Regions from separate parts of the Solibacillus silvestris genome, predicted to be linked through region 1. Evidence: riboswitches for the same ligand, from Rfam matches in the RefSeq annotation. Region 1 holds a riboswitch; the other holds the start of a gene.

What was found. Region 1 has a riboswitch for cobalamin ahead of ACTHOQ_RS00290 (ABC transporter substrate-binding protein). Riboswitches for the same ligand answer to the same signal wherever they lie in the genome.
Region 2: linked by a shared signal. The riboswitch ahead of ACTHOQ_RS10120 (ABC transporter substrate-binding protein) and the one ahead of ACTHOQ_RS00290 (ABC transporter substrate-binding protein) in region 1 are both predicted to bind cobalamin.

The regions. Positions count from the first base shown of each region.
Region 1 is NZ_JBQCJW010000001.1:53,193-59,750, reverse strand. Features, by position in the region: gene cbiB (adenosylcobinamide-phosphate synthase CbiB) at 111-1,061, shown strand; gene ACTHOQ_RS00305 (pyridoxal phosphate-dependent aminotransferase) at 1,036-2,103, shown strand; gene ACTHOQ_RS00300 (histidine phosphatase family protein) at 2,087-2,620, shown strand; gene ACTHOQ_RS00295 (hypothetical protein) at 2,975-3,160, opposite strand; cobalamin riboswitch at 3,242-3,419, opposite strand; cobalamin riboswitch at 3,621-3,802, opposite strand; cobalamin riboswitch at 3,968-4,144, shown strand; gene ACTHOQ_RS00290 (ABC transporter substrate-binding protein) at 4,312-5,307, shown strand; gene ACTHOQ_RS00285 (FecCD family ABC transporter permease) at 5,309-6,337, shown strand; gene ACTHOQ_RS00280 (ABC transporter ATP-binding protein) at 6,338-6,558, shown strand, end outside.
Region 2 is NZ_JBQCJW010000012.1:100,019-106,576, forward strand. Features, by position in the region: gene ACTHOQ_RS10115 (FecCD family ABC transporter permease) at 1-947, opposite strand, end outside; gene ACTHOQ_RS10120 (ABC transporter substrate-binding protein) at 940-1,902, opposite strand; cobalamin riboswitch at 2,295-2,483, opposite strand; gene ACTHOQ_RS10125 (amino acid ABC transporter ATP-binding protein) at 2,685-3,440, opposite strand; gene ACTHOQ_RS10130 (amino acid ABC transporter permease) at 3,453-4,163, opposite strand; gene ACTHOQ_RS10135 (amino acid ABC transporter permease) at 4,176-4,886, opposite strand; gene ACTHOQ_RS10140 (transporter substrate-binding domain-containing protein) at 4,957-5,829, opposite strand; gene ACTHOQ_RS10145 (acyl-CoA dehydrogenase family protein) at 5,826-6,558, opposite strand, start outside.

The DNA.
Region 1 (6,558 bases):
ACTTAGCAAAAAAACACCATTTTTCTCTGAGAGAAGAATGATGTTTTTGGGTTATGTCCCACCCTCATTTTCATTTTATATCAAACGAAAATAAAGGAGCGAGCGGCACGATGTATTTTATTATTTGTGTAATCGCAGTGCTCATCGATTGCATAGTTGGCGATCCAAAAAAGTGGAAACATCCCGTAATTTACATTGGAAACCTGATTTCCTTTTTGGAAAGGAAATGGAATCATGGAAGTAAGAGACGAATGAAAGGCTTGCTAACCGTTATTGTAACAGTGAGCACAACAACTGTTATTGTTTTTCTAATTGTCTTTCTTGCTTTGAAAGTTCACTTTTTGCTATGGCTGACGGTCGAAATAATGTTGGTTAGTTTAGCACTTGCCCAAAAATCATTAAAGGAAGCCGCGATGCTCGTTTACGATTCCCTTGAAAATAACGCTATACTACACGCGAGAAAGCATTTAAGCTGGATAGTTGGCCGTGATACGGACCATTTGGAGGAGCCTGAAATTGTACGGGCAGTCATTGAAACTGTATCGGAAAATACGAGCGATGGGATTACCGCCCCGCTCATGTATGCCCTATGTTTTGGAGCAACAGGCGCATGGTGCTATAAAGCTATTAATACGCTTGATTCGATGATAGGCTATAAAAATGACCGCTATGCGCAATTTGGATTCGCCGCCGCCAAACTTGATGATGCCGCAAATTATTTGCCCAGCAGAATATCAGGATTGATTCTGTTAATATGCACGAAATGCAAGGCAGCATTGCCGATAAAAAGCCGCTTTAAAATATGGAGGGAAGATGCGAAAAAACATCCTAGCCCTAACAGCGGATATTTAGAAGCCGCAACTGCTGTTCAATTAGGTATACGTCTAGGCGGTTTTAATCGTTATGGCGGGGTTGAATCATTTCGCGCTTATATGGGCGAACAGCGCTCCCCCATGCAAAAAGAGCATATACAGAAAGCAATACGACAAATGTATATTTGCACATGGTGTGCATTGATTTTAGGGGGGATTTTCTATGCAATTGCCTGCACATGGCGCTAATGCAGCTACATTATATAAAGCGTTGAATCTCGATATGCCTGAGCGGGTCATTGATGTGAGTGAAAATGTGAATCATCTCGGGCCGCCACCGCAAGTACAAAGGCAGTGGCCAAATTTGCTGGAAAAAATAACGAGCTACCCAAACGAACAGGCAGAGCCATTTCGTTCGCAAATCTCAAATATTCATCAAGTTGCAGCACAGCATATTGTTGTAACAAATGGTGCAGCAGAAGGCTTAATGGCATTGGCCCAGCTTTTCAGGGAACAACATGTCGCACTTTTACAGCCTTCTTTTTCGGAATATTCCAGAACGTTAAAACAGCAAAATTGCACTATTCACACCATTTTAGCTGAGGATATCAGTGAATATCGTTTTAACGATGAATCTTTGGAAAAACAAATTTTGAATGCTGATGCCTGTTATATCTGCAATCCGAATAATCCAACTGGCGTATTGCTGAAAAAGCAATGGATTGAACAATTGCTCGCAAAACATTGTCATTGTTATTTTGTAGTCGATGAAGCTTTTATGGACTGGACCGATGAATCCGAAAGCATCGTCCCGCTAATTCATGCATACCCCAATCTGTTTGTGTTGCGTTCGATGACGAAAATGTATGCACTGGCAGGAGTCCGTCTCGGTTATATCATTGGCCAGCAAGCGGATAAATTGCACAATTTTTTACCGCATTGGAATGTGAGTGCCATCGCCGTGGAACTAGGCTGCCTATGTATAAAAGAAAAGGATTATGTGGCGGAATCTCGTGAAATTAACAGTAGGCTGCGTACAAAAATGATGGCAGAATTAAGATTAATCGGTTTTGAAGTATCGAATAGCAAATCGAATTTTATCCTATTTCGACTACCGAACAAGTTTGATCCAGATGAATTTTTCGCTTATTTATTAAAGTGCGGCATAGTTTTACGCCATACGAAAAACTATTCCGGCTTAGACGGAAAGTGGTTTCGGATAGCTGTCAAAAGCGAAGGCATTTGGAAGGAATGCAAGGAAAAAATAATGAATTATGTCAAAAACCATTAATTATTATCGGCACGGAGAAACCGCATGGAATAAGGAAGGGCGGCTGCAGGGATGGCTTGATTCAGATTTGACGGCGAAGGGAATGAAGCAAGCGATGGCCGTAAATTGGGATCCCGAAGTCGTTTTTAGCAGCGATTTGAATCGAGCGGTCAAAACGGCGCATCTTATGTTCCCGAACAAACGAATTCATAAAAATGAAAGTTTGCGCGAAATTAACTTAGGGCATTGGCAAGGATGCCTCATACGTGATCTTCAGCACGATGAGCAATACCGCTGCTACTTGAATTCGCCTCATTTGTTTATTAGTTCGACACAGGAATCGTTTGAAGAGGTCACGAATCGAATGTTGGCATTTCATGAGCATTTGTCTCAACTGCCCTACAAAAAAATAGCGGTTGTTTCCCACGGTGTTGCCCTGGCTTGTTTATTCAATGCATTCAATAAGCAGCCTTACAGTAAATTATGGAGCTGTTTGCTCGGCGGTGCTGCGTTTATATCGATTGAAACTGAAAACTAGAAATTGCATAAGAATATTTATCCGTATAAATGCTTATTTTATTTGGGGAAATTACAGTTTAAAAAAGCTGATATCTTCCTATTATTTATCGTAAGGGTAATTTAGATGCATATATCGGCTCAAAATCAATCGGAAAAATGGCGCTTGCCGCAAAATTTGTAGCAAAACGGATTGAAATGGAGGAGCTTGTACCTACCGTCATACGTGATGTTAAAGAATAGCAGCAAAATGCAAATAAAAATGAAAGATTGTATTAATATTTTCGACGCAATAAACAAATTGCAGGTTTTGGGCACTATTAAGCAGATATAAACGTAAATGAGAGCTTCCATAAGCAGGGGCTCTCCTTCACATTTACGATTGGGCAGCCTCGCCGGAGATTTCGCGGTGAACGATGTCATAGGCTTGTGAAATCTCACGCATATCTTCCGTATTTTGCGCTATTAATTTTTCAGCCGCTTGTTTTAAAGTATTCGATTCATTCCCTAAAGTTTTATGCATAATATGTTCTTTTAATAGAGCTACATAATTTTGAGGCATTATTTTCCCACCTTCACTGTTTTTAATCTATATTGAATAAACAAATTTTAAAATACATCCAATGATCCCCATGACAAAGCAGTAGCTTCATTCAAAAAGGCAGGATTTCTGGCTTATCGTCGTTTCCCGCATTTTCTTGTTTCGGCAGTAGAAGAAAATACAGAAGATCCTGAATCACAGTTGCAAAGCAGCGACGGGCTTTCACCGTTCTTTCCTTTTAATTAGATTACCCAATTAAACCTTTTCCAAAGACAGAATCTTATTGATTCCAAGACGGCTATTTGCAAACTTATAGGGGAGAGTTCAAACAAATAGACATCCGGCAAACAGTAAAAAACCATCTTCTGCTAGTGGAAGATGGTTCAATTAATGAAGTCAATACAAATAAACCTGCTGTGTACAGGTATTTCAATTCGTTTGACGTACGCTTGATTTCACCGCCCATTTCCACGTGAGCATTGGTGTGTACTGGAAATTGGCAGGTCTCCTGGCTCATCATCTACATTTTTTGCGCCTTCCCAAGCGGCCGCTTAGTGGCATTTGCAAAAAACTCCGAAATTACAGTTGCGGGACAGCGACGGAATTCCACCGAACTTCCCTTTTAAGCTTATTTTCATAAGCACCAATTTTTACACGATTCATATATGTTTTTTTAAAACTAATTTGATTGTAGAGGAACATTTTCGAAACGTCAACAAGGAAAGTTATATTAAAAAACCTGCATTTAAAAAATTGAAAGTTAAAAACTAAAAAATTCGCACATACTATTGTCAAAAAATGACGAGGTATGATAGAGTTAACAGTAATTTCATAACAAAGTGTAGAAGTGCTCTTTAATGAGTTAAAAGGGAAACTAGTGAAAGTCTAGTACAGCCCCCGCTACTGTAACAGCAAATGAAACTACGATGGCCACTGAGAAATCGGGAAGGTGTAGGAGTAAAGTGAAGCTGAAGTCAGGAAACCTGCTTTTTCACGTATAAACGACTTTTCGGAGGGAGAAGGACGGCGAGAATACATTATTTTATTTGATTTGTAGTCATTTCATTTATCATTTTAGCCCATTTCCTGCATCTGCCTGCCGGAAATGGGCTTTTTGGTATTTCGTGTGCAAACACTGAATATAAAATGATTTTGATAAGGAGTTTAAAAACATGAAAGCATTACGTATTTTATTGCTGTCATTAATGGCGATCATTTTGGTCGCTTGTAATAATGACGATGCGGCCCCAGATACGACTAAAGGAACGACAGCGGGAGAAGCAGCGAACGAGACAAAGCAAGAGGAGACTTCGGAATATCCTAAAACATTTACAGATGGACGAGGAAAAGAAGTAACCATTAATGAAAAGCCATCACGCATCGTATCTACAACATTGGCGATGGATGAATATTTAGTCGCGTTAACAAATTTGGACAACATTGTTGCGGTAACGAATATGTCTACTGATGCAACAATTTCAAATGTAGCGGGCCTAACAGATACAGTGAAAACGAAATTCGAAACGGTAACGTCCGAACAGATTTTGGCGCTGGATCCTGATTTAGTGATCGTGCCATCTTATATTAGCCCTGATATATTGAACCAGCTGGATGACGCAGGGCTTACTACATATCAAATTACGGATAACTCATCATTTGAAGGCGTCATTGATTCAGTGAAAGTTATCGGTGAAATCATCGGTGAAGAGCAAAAAGCAAATGAGATTGCAGCAGATATTGAAAAGCGCATGGAAACGTTGAAAGCAGATGCTGAAGGAGTTGAATCGAAAAAGCGCGTGCTTTACTATACAGAATATTTATCAAGTGTTACGGATAATACGACAATCGGCGAAATGATTCAATTGGCCGGTGGCGTAAACGTTGTGTCCGAAGCGGGAATTGTCGGGGATGATTATCCTGACTTTCCGAACCTTTCGAAAGAAGTATTGGTCGAGCTAAATCCGGAAGTTATATTTACTACTGCATGGGGTGCTGTAGAAGGTGAACCAGCATTCGTGACAGAATGGAAAAACGACCCGGCATTGTCGGACGTCGCAGCTATTAAAAACAATCAAGTATATGTTCTTGATGGAGCAAATGTAACGACGGCATCTCACTTTATTATTGAAGGCGCGGAAGAAATGAAAGCGATTTTAGCCGGGGAATAAAATGATTAAACAATATAAATCCACATCGATGTTTACATTGCTATTTATATTGTTGCTGTTTGCAATCGTCATTGCCACAATGTTAGGTGGCGTGACGATTCCTTTAAAGGAAACGGTAACAATTTTATTGTCGTCCTTGCCATTGATCGATCTGGATGTCACATCGACATACGAAAAAATCATACTGCAGATTCGCTTGCCACGGGTGCTTGTAGCGGGTTTGGTCGGGGCAGGGCTTGCTGTTGCGGGCGTTGTCATGCAAAGCATTTTTCGCAATCCAATGGCAGATCCGGGAATCATCGGCGTGTCTTCCGGCGGCGCATTGGGCGGGGTTGTTGCCATCTATTTTGGTTTCACTGCAATCGGAAGCTTCATGATTCCGGTATTTGGATTTATCGGTGCATTTATTACACTTTCCATTGTATATGTCATTTCGACAAGCAATGGCCGTACATCGGTTTTGACGCTTCTGTTAACAGGTGTCGCGATTAGTTCATTTTTATCGGCTTGTACATCGCTTATTTTAACGTATTCGAATTTAGCGCAAGTGCAGCAAATTTTATATTGGTTAATGGGCGACTTGAACGGACGAGACTGGGATCATTTACAGCTAATGATTATTCCTGTACTGATTTCATGCGTCATTTTTTATATTTACCGCAATGAACTCGATATTTTGCTGCTGGGAGAAGAGGAAGCGAAAAACTTAGGCATCAATGTGCAATTCACAAGAAATTTGCTATTAATTGTGGCGTCTATATTAACAGGTGTCTGTGTATCTTTGACGGGCGCAATTGGCTTTGTCGGATTAATCGTTCCGCATATGATCCGTTTATTGATCGGTCCTTCACATAAATACCTCATCCCTGCGAGCATTTTGGGGGGCGCTATTTTTTTGATTTTGGCAGATTTGATTGCGCGACTATTGATCCGCCCCGCTGAAATCCAAATCGGCATTATTACCGCATTTTTTGGAGCGCCTTTTTTCATTTACTTAATTATTTTGAATAAGCGAAAGGAGTTAGATTAAATGACGATTCTCAACATCCAAAATGCGAGCTTTTCAAGGAAGACCCGCAAAATATTCGATAATTTTAATCTAGCTGTGCAAAAAGGGAAATTAATCGGCTTGCTTGGCCCAAACGGCACAGGGAAGTCCACATTGCTGAAAATGATGTCAGGGATTTTGCCGATTGAGGAGGGTGCCATTTATCTATTTGACATGCCGCTGCAGAAAATGAAGCAAATCGA
Region 2 (6,558 bases), on a different contig from region 1:
GCTCCGATAAATGATGTAATAACACCGATCGGCAGCTCTACAGGTGCGATTATTGTCCGTGATACGAGGTCGCAAATGACTAGCAGGCTTGCACCGTTTAAAAAGGATAATGTCAGTAAATGTCGATGGTCGGCTCCGATAAGTAGGCGAATCATATGCGGAACGACTAAACCGACAAAGCCTATCGTCCCCGATACGGCAACAGCTGCACCTGTTAAAATCGAGCCACCCGCTAAAATCATATATTTGCTGCACTTTACATTAACACCTAAATATTGGGCACGCTCTTCGCCATAAATCATTGCGTTCAGCTCACGACGCTTTAACCATATAATCCCCGTGCCAATCACCATAAACGGCAAGATCATGTTGACATATGACCAGCCGCGCATCGATACACTTCCAAGCAGCCAGCCGATTATTTGTCTAAGCTCCTCACCTGTCAGTGCTACCATTAATGAAATGCAGGATCCTAAAAACGAGCTGAAAATAATGCCCGTCAATATTAATGTTTCCATTTTCATCGAACGGTCTACAAGCCGTGCGAACGTTAATACAATCACCATCGTACATGCGGCACCTGCCATACTGAATATTGGCAGTGTAAAAACACCGAGCATCGGAATGGAAATACCTAAAAAAATTGTCGAAACCGCTCCGACTGATGCACCAGATGAAATCCCCAATGTGTATGGATCGGCCAATGGATTTTTCAATAATCCTTGGAATGCCGCACCCGCAATCGCCAATGATGCCCCGACGATTGCAGCCAAAATAACGCGAGGCATGCGGATTTTCCATAATATACTGTACGCTACCGGGTTTGTCGCCCCATCCCACAATGTTGAAATCGGAATATCGACAGTTCCAAACGATATTCCAATCCACATGCTGCAAAGAAGTAAAGCAAGGGAGACGACATAAGCGAACGTATACTTATTACTCATTAAATACCTCAGGATAAATGGCTTCACCTAATGATTTGATACCTTCCACAATACGTGGGCCTTGCCGGCTCGTCGTATCTCCATCCACAAGCTTAATATTTCCGTTTTTAACCGCATCCATTTCAGCATAGGCCCCGTTTTTTTCGATTGCATCCAAGTCGCTTTCGTACGTCACTAATATCGCATCTGGATTGCTATTGACGAATTGCTCTGCGCTATACATCGGCCAGCCAAGTTCCGGCACTGCGTTTTCTACATTTAATGTTTCCAGCATTTCATCGATGAATGTATCTTGCCCTACCGCATATAACTCCGGCTCTGTCCCGACAACGACGAATACGGATTTTTCTTCTAAATCAGCAACTTTCACTTCAATGTCCTGAATTCCTTTTTGGATGGACGCAATCATTTCTGCCGCTTCCGGTATTTTCCCAGTCAATTCACCAATTTGTTCAATAGTGGCATATGTTTCTTCAAATGTTAAAGCATCCTTTACGACAAACACCGGTATTCCAACTGCTTCAAGCTGGGCAATGCCTTCTTCATTAAAATTATAAAGTCCTGATTCATGCGCTACTACCAAGTCCGGCTGCAATGCAATCAGCTGCTCCAAGTTAAATTCCATCCCGCCGACTTTTTCTTTTGTCAATGCTTCTTCAGGGAAATTATCATTGTCCGAAACACCAATAATTTCCTCATTCAAGCCTAATCCAAATAAAATTTCCGTATTGGAAGGAATGAGTGAAATGATGCGTTCCGGCGCTTTTTCCAATGTGACTTCTTTATTCAAAGCATCTGTTAAAGTAACGGGAAACTGTGCTTGCTCCCCCGTCGTTTCAGATGATTGCTGTGCTGTATTTTCTTTTTCCGCCGTATTCTTTTCGCCCTCCCCACATGCTGTAAGCGCAATTAGTGAGAGGATTCCCACCGTAGAAAGTCGTCTCCATTTTTTCATATGTAATTCCTCCTGAATTTGTTTTTGTTATTTAATAATAGTGCGGCTGCGATAGTAGGTGAATGCGCTTTTATAAGCATAAAGGTGCTGATTCTCCACGATTTTCCTTGATAGAGCAATATAAAATGGAAATCCTTTAATTAAAGCGTGAGTAATCTTTTACTTTTGCTCTTGTTCAAGGAGTACGGCAAGCTTGGTGAGAGGATTTGCCGCTTTTCCATCTTTTAAGGAAACTCTCTTGCACTTGGAAGTTTATTAGCCATTCTTCCCGGGATACTGACCACTCCGCAAACACCAAAAATAAAAAGCCTCCTACTATTGAGGAAGCTTCATAAAAGCAAATAAATTCATACAACGAAAAATTTATTCACCACATCCTATCCGCGTAGACATTAACTGGTATGATAAAGGCAGGTCTCCTGGCTTATGCGTCAACATTTGTGAGCGCCTTCCCGAAAAATTCAGTGGCTTACTGCTCCAAACTAGCAATTACAGTGGCGGGACCGCATCGGAATTGAACCGATTTCCCTTTTACTTCTTACTCTATGAATGAGTGAAGAACCTTTATAGCACTTATTAATTTGAATGTCTTTATTATAGCGGAAATTTGGGGAATTGCATGCAAATTCGCCAAAGTTTCAGATAACTCGCCGCTATCTATGAAATTATTGCCGATTGTGCCCGAATAAACCCGGTGTCAATTAGCTGACCCTAAAGGCTGTTTAACTCATCATTCCATCGTTAATATTTCTTAACGATAGATCAATTCTTTCTGAAATCCATTAAATATGAAATGTATAGTCATCCGGAAGAACACGTCGGAGGAATTGCTTTGTGCGGTCTTCTTTTGGCTGCACGAAAATTTCATGTGGTGAGCCTTCTTCAACAACGTTTCCGCCGTCCATGAAAATCACACGATTCGCCACATCACGCGCAAATGACATTTCATGTGTAACGACAAGCATTGTTGTTCCTTCTTTCGCGATATCCTTCATTACGCCAAGCACTTCCCCGACAAGCTCAGGATCCAGTGCAGATGTCGGCTCATCAAATAAAATAATGTCCGGATTTAAGGCGACCGCCCGTGCAATGCCGACACGCTGTTGCTGACCGCCGGATAATTGACTTGGATATGAATCGTATTTTGCAGATAAGCCTACTTTATCTAGTGCTTTTCTTGAAATATTATAAGCCGCTTCTTTTTTCATGCCTCGCCCGATTACTAGCCCTTCCGCTACATTTTCAAGCGCCGTTTTATTATTGAATAAATTATAGTTTTGAAAAACAAATGCTGTTTTTTTGCGAATGGCTAAAATATCTTTTTTGGATGCCTTATTTAAATTAACGGAAATATTATCGAAGCCCGCTGTCCCTTCATCTGCGCGCTCCAAAAAATTTATGCAGCGCAGCAGCGTCGTTTTTCCCGAGCCGCTCGGACCTAAAATAACGACGACATCCCCTTTATCAATCTTTAAATCGACACCTTTTAATATTTCGTTTTCTCCAAATGTTTTATGCACATTTTTTATTTCGAGCATCGCGATTCCTCCTTAAACTGTCACCGCTTTATAGCGTCTTAAACGTTTTTCAGACCATTTAAACAAATATTCAACCGTCATGCAAACGAGTAAATATACGATGAAAATATCAATATATGCCTCTAAATAGTTGTAGCCGAAATTCGCCTCAACTTTAGCCTTCAGTGTAATTTCCTGCAATGAAATCGCATACCCGAGCGAAGTTGCTTTTATTAAATTAATCGTTGCTGTACAAAGATTTGGCATGGCAGACACTAATGCTTGTGGAATAATAATACGTCGGTATGCCTGTGCCGTTGTGAGTCCAACCGATTGCGCGGCTTCCAGCTGACCTTTCGGAACCGTTTGTATGGCAGATCGAAACACTTCAATTAAAATCGCGGCTGTATTGAATGAGAAAATAATAAAGGCATACCATAACGGATTCACATTATAGATGGGATAGTCGATATTGTATTTCTCAAACAAGCTGCTTAACAGCAATGGGATTGTTGCATAGAGCACAAAAATCTGAATGATGATCGGTGTACCCCGGACAAATGATATGTAGATTTTCGCGAAAAAGTTAATGACCGGTATTTCGTAAACTCGTGCGAGCGCTAGCAAAAATCCGAGTGGCACGGCAACAAAAAGAGACACAACCGTAACGAGAAGCGCTACTGGAACACCGCTTAGCGCAATAAAAAATGTATCGAATAAAAATTGCCAGTTGATTAACCCCATAGTAAGCTCCTCCTACGTTGTTTTAATAGATTGCTTCCCTTTGCTGAATGCTTTTTCAAGCAATGCAAAGATTTTTTCAATCGAAATTGATAAAATCCAATAAATGACGGCCAATGCAATATAAATTTCAAGTGTATGTGTACCATAGTTGTTCGCAATAATTAAATTCGCCTTTCCTACGATATCGATAAAGCCGATCGTATAGGCAAGTGCCCCTTCTTGCAAAACCGAAATCAAGCCATTTCCGAAGTTCGGCAATGCAACGACGAATGCCTGCGGGAAAATAATGCGCCGATACGCTTGAAATGGTGTCAATCCAACACTGACTGCCGCTTCATATTGTCCGCGGTCAATCGCCAAATACGATGAACGGATGACTTCGGACATCATCGCCGCAAATTGCAGACTAAACGTAATGACGACAAAAACGCCTGTCGATACATTTTGCAAGTAAATCCCGAATCCCCCTTCTGCAAAGGCGGGAATTCCGTAATATACTAAAAACAGCAACACAATCGATGGTGTACAACGGATAATCGTCGTATAGCCATTCGCTAAAAGCCGCAGCCATTTGTTCGAACTCAATTTAGCCGCTGCAATCACAAGGCCGAAAACAGTTCCGCCAATGACCGAGAAAGCCGCAATATAAAGCGTAATCCATAAATATGGCAGTAAATTAGGCAGCGCAGACCAAATGTACGATACATCAAAATACTTTTCCACATTTCCCACACCTTTCTGAATATTGATAAGAAAAGCTACTTAAGCAACATACTTAAGCAGCTTTGAGAAATTATCGATTTACTGATTCAAGCACTTCAAACAAGTCTTTGCCGTAAAATTCTTTGCTTAACTCGCGTAAAGCGTCCGTCTTTTTGATTTCCGCAATCGCCTTGTCATATGCATCCGCAAATGCCTGCTCTTTCTTATTAAATAATGGCCATGTTTTAATTACGGCAAATTCGTTGTATACGACCTCATCTTTTAAATGATAGTATGGTCCGCCTTCAGTTAATACTTGGCCTGTAAATGAGCCTTCGATTTGCACACCGCCGTCAACACGTCCTTCATTTACCCACTGCACGACATCAACCGTAAACTCTTCACCAGCCTGCAGCTTTACTGGATTATCAGGATTTGCTTCATTGTATTCCGCGATAACTGTATATTGCGCATTATTTGCCGCGATTGGGGCTAATGTGAATCCTGCTGATGCAAAATCGCCCAAATCTTTAATATGTTCATTTTCTTTCTTCAGTACGAGCCCGGCACTGCTTAAACCTAAAAACTCCTGCGGGAAAATATACTTTTGTGTACGTTCCTCGGTCCAGAATGCATTTTTTACACCGACATCATATTTCCCTTGCTCAACACCAATCAGCAAATCATCATTCGTAGTACCGACAAATTCGAACTCATACTCCGGCAGCGCTTCATCGACTAGCTTCATTACTTCCACGTCATAGCCTGTCGCATTGCCGTTTTCATCCAAAAACGTCATCGGCTTACCCGCCTGGTCGTACGCTACTTTGACAACAGTTACCCCATCTTTGCTTGGAGTTGAGGAAGACGCCGAGCTTGAGTCGGGTTCATTTCCGCAAGCGGCTAAAATAGCGGCAGCTGCAATGCTTACTGATGCAAATTTAATTAATTGTTTGATTTTCATACGTTTACCTCTTTCGTTTTCAAATTATTTTCAATCGCGGTTTCTGCTAAGCGTTTAATCGTAATGTCATCCATCGGTGGATTGTGCAGACCAGCACGAACATCCCGGTAATAGCGCTGCAATGGGTTTGAGCGTTGCAAGCTTTTTGCCCCTACTAAACGCATCGCCTTATCGACAACCTCAATCGCTGTATTTGTCACAACATGTTTGGCAATATTCACTTCATTTATGATTGCCGCTTTTTTTTCGGGATCATTGTAAAGCTGGGCAACTCCGTAAATTGTAAAGCGCGCTTTCGTCAACGCTAAATCCATTTCACCGATCAGTGTTTGAACATTCGGCAATTGTGCAATCGTCCCTTGAATACTGTTCGGGGAATGGCTATTCGCAAAATCAACCGCATAATCGCGCGCCGCCTGTGCAATGCCTAAATAAGTTGCCGGTATTAACAGGAGCCAGCCATTTAATTTAAAACCTGTCGAATAACTCGGGATTTCAACTAAATTCGTTTTTTCAACGCGTACATTATCGAGCACTAAATCATCGCTTCCTGTCCCTCGCATTGATGCCACATCCCATGTATTTTCAACCGATAAGCCTTTAGCTGTTTTCGGGACTAGGAAAAAGCCTAGATGGTCATCCTCTTCAATCCATGCCGACACTAAAAAATAATCTAAATCCGGCGCACCGCTCGTGTAATTTTTGCGTCCGCTAATAATGTAGTCGTCA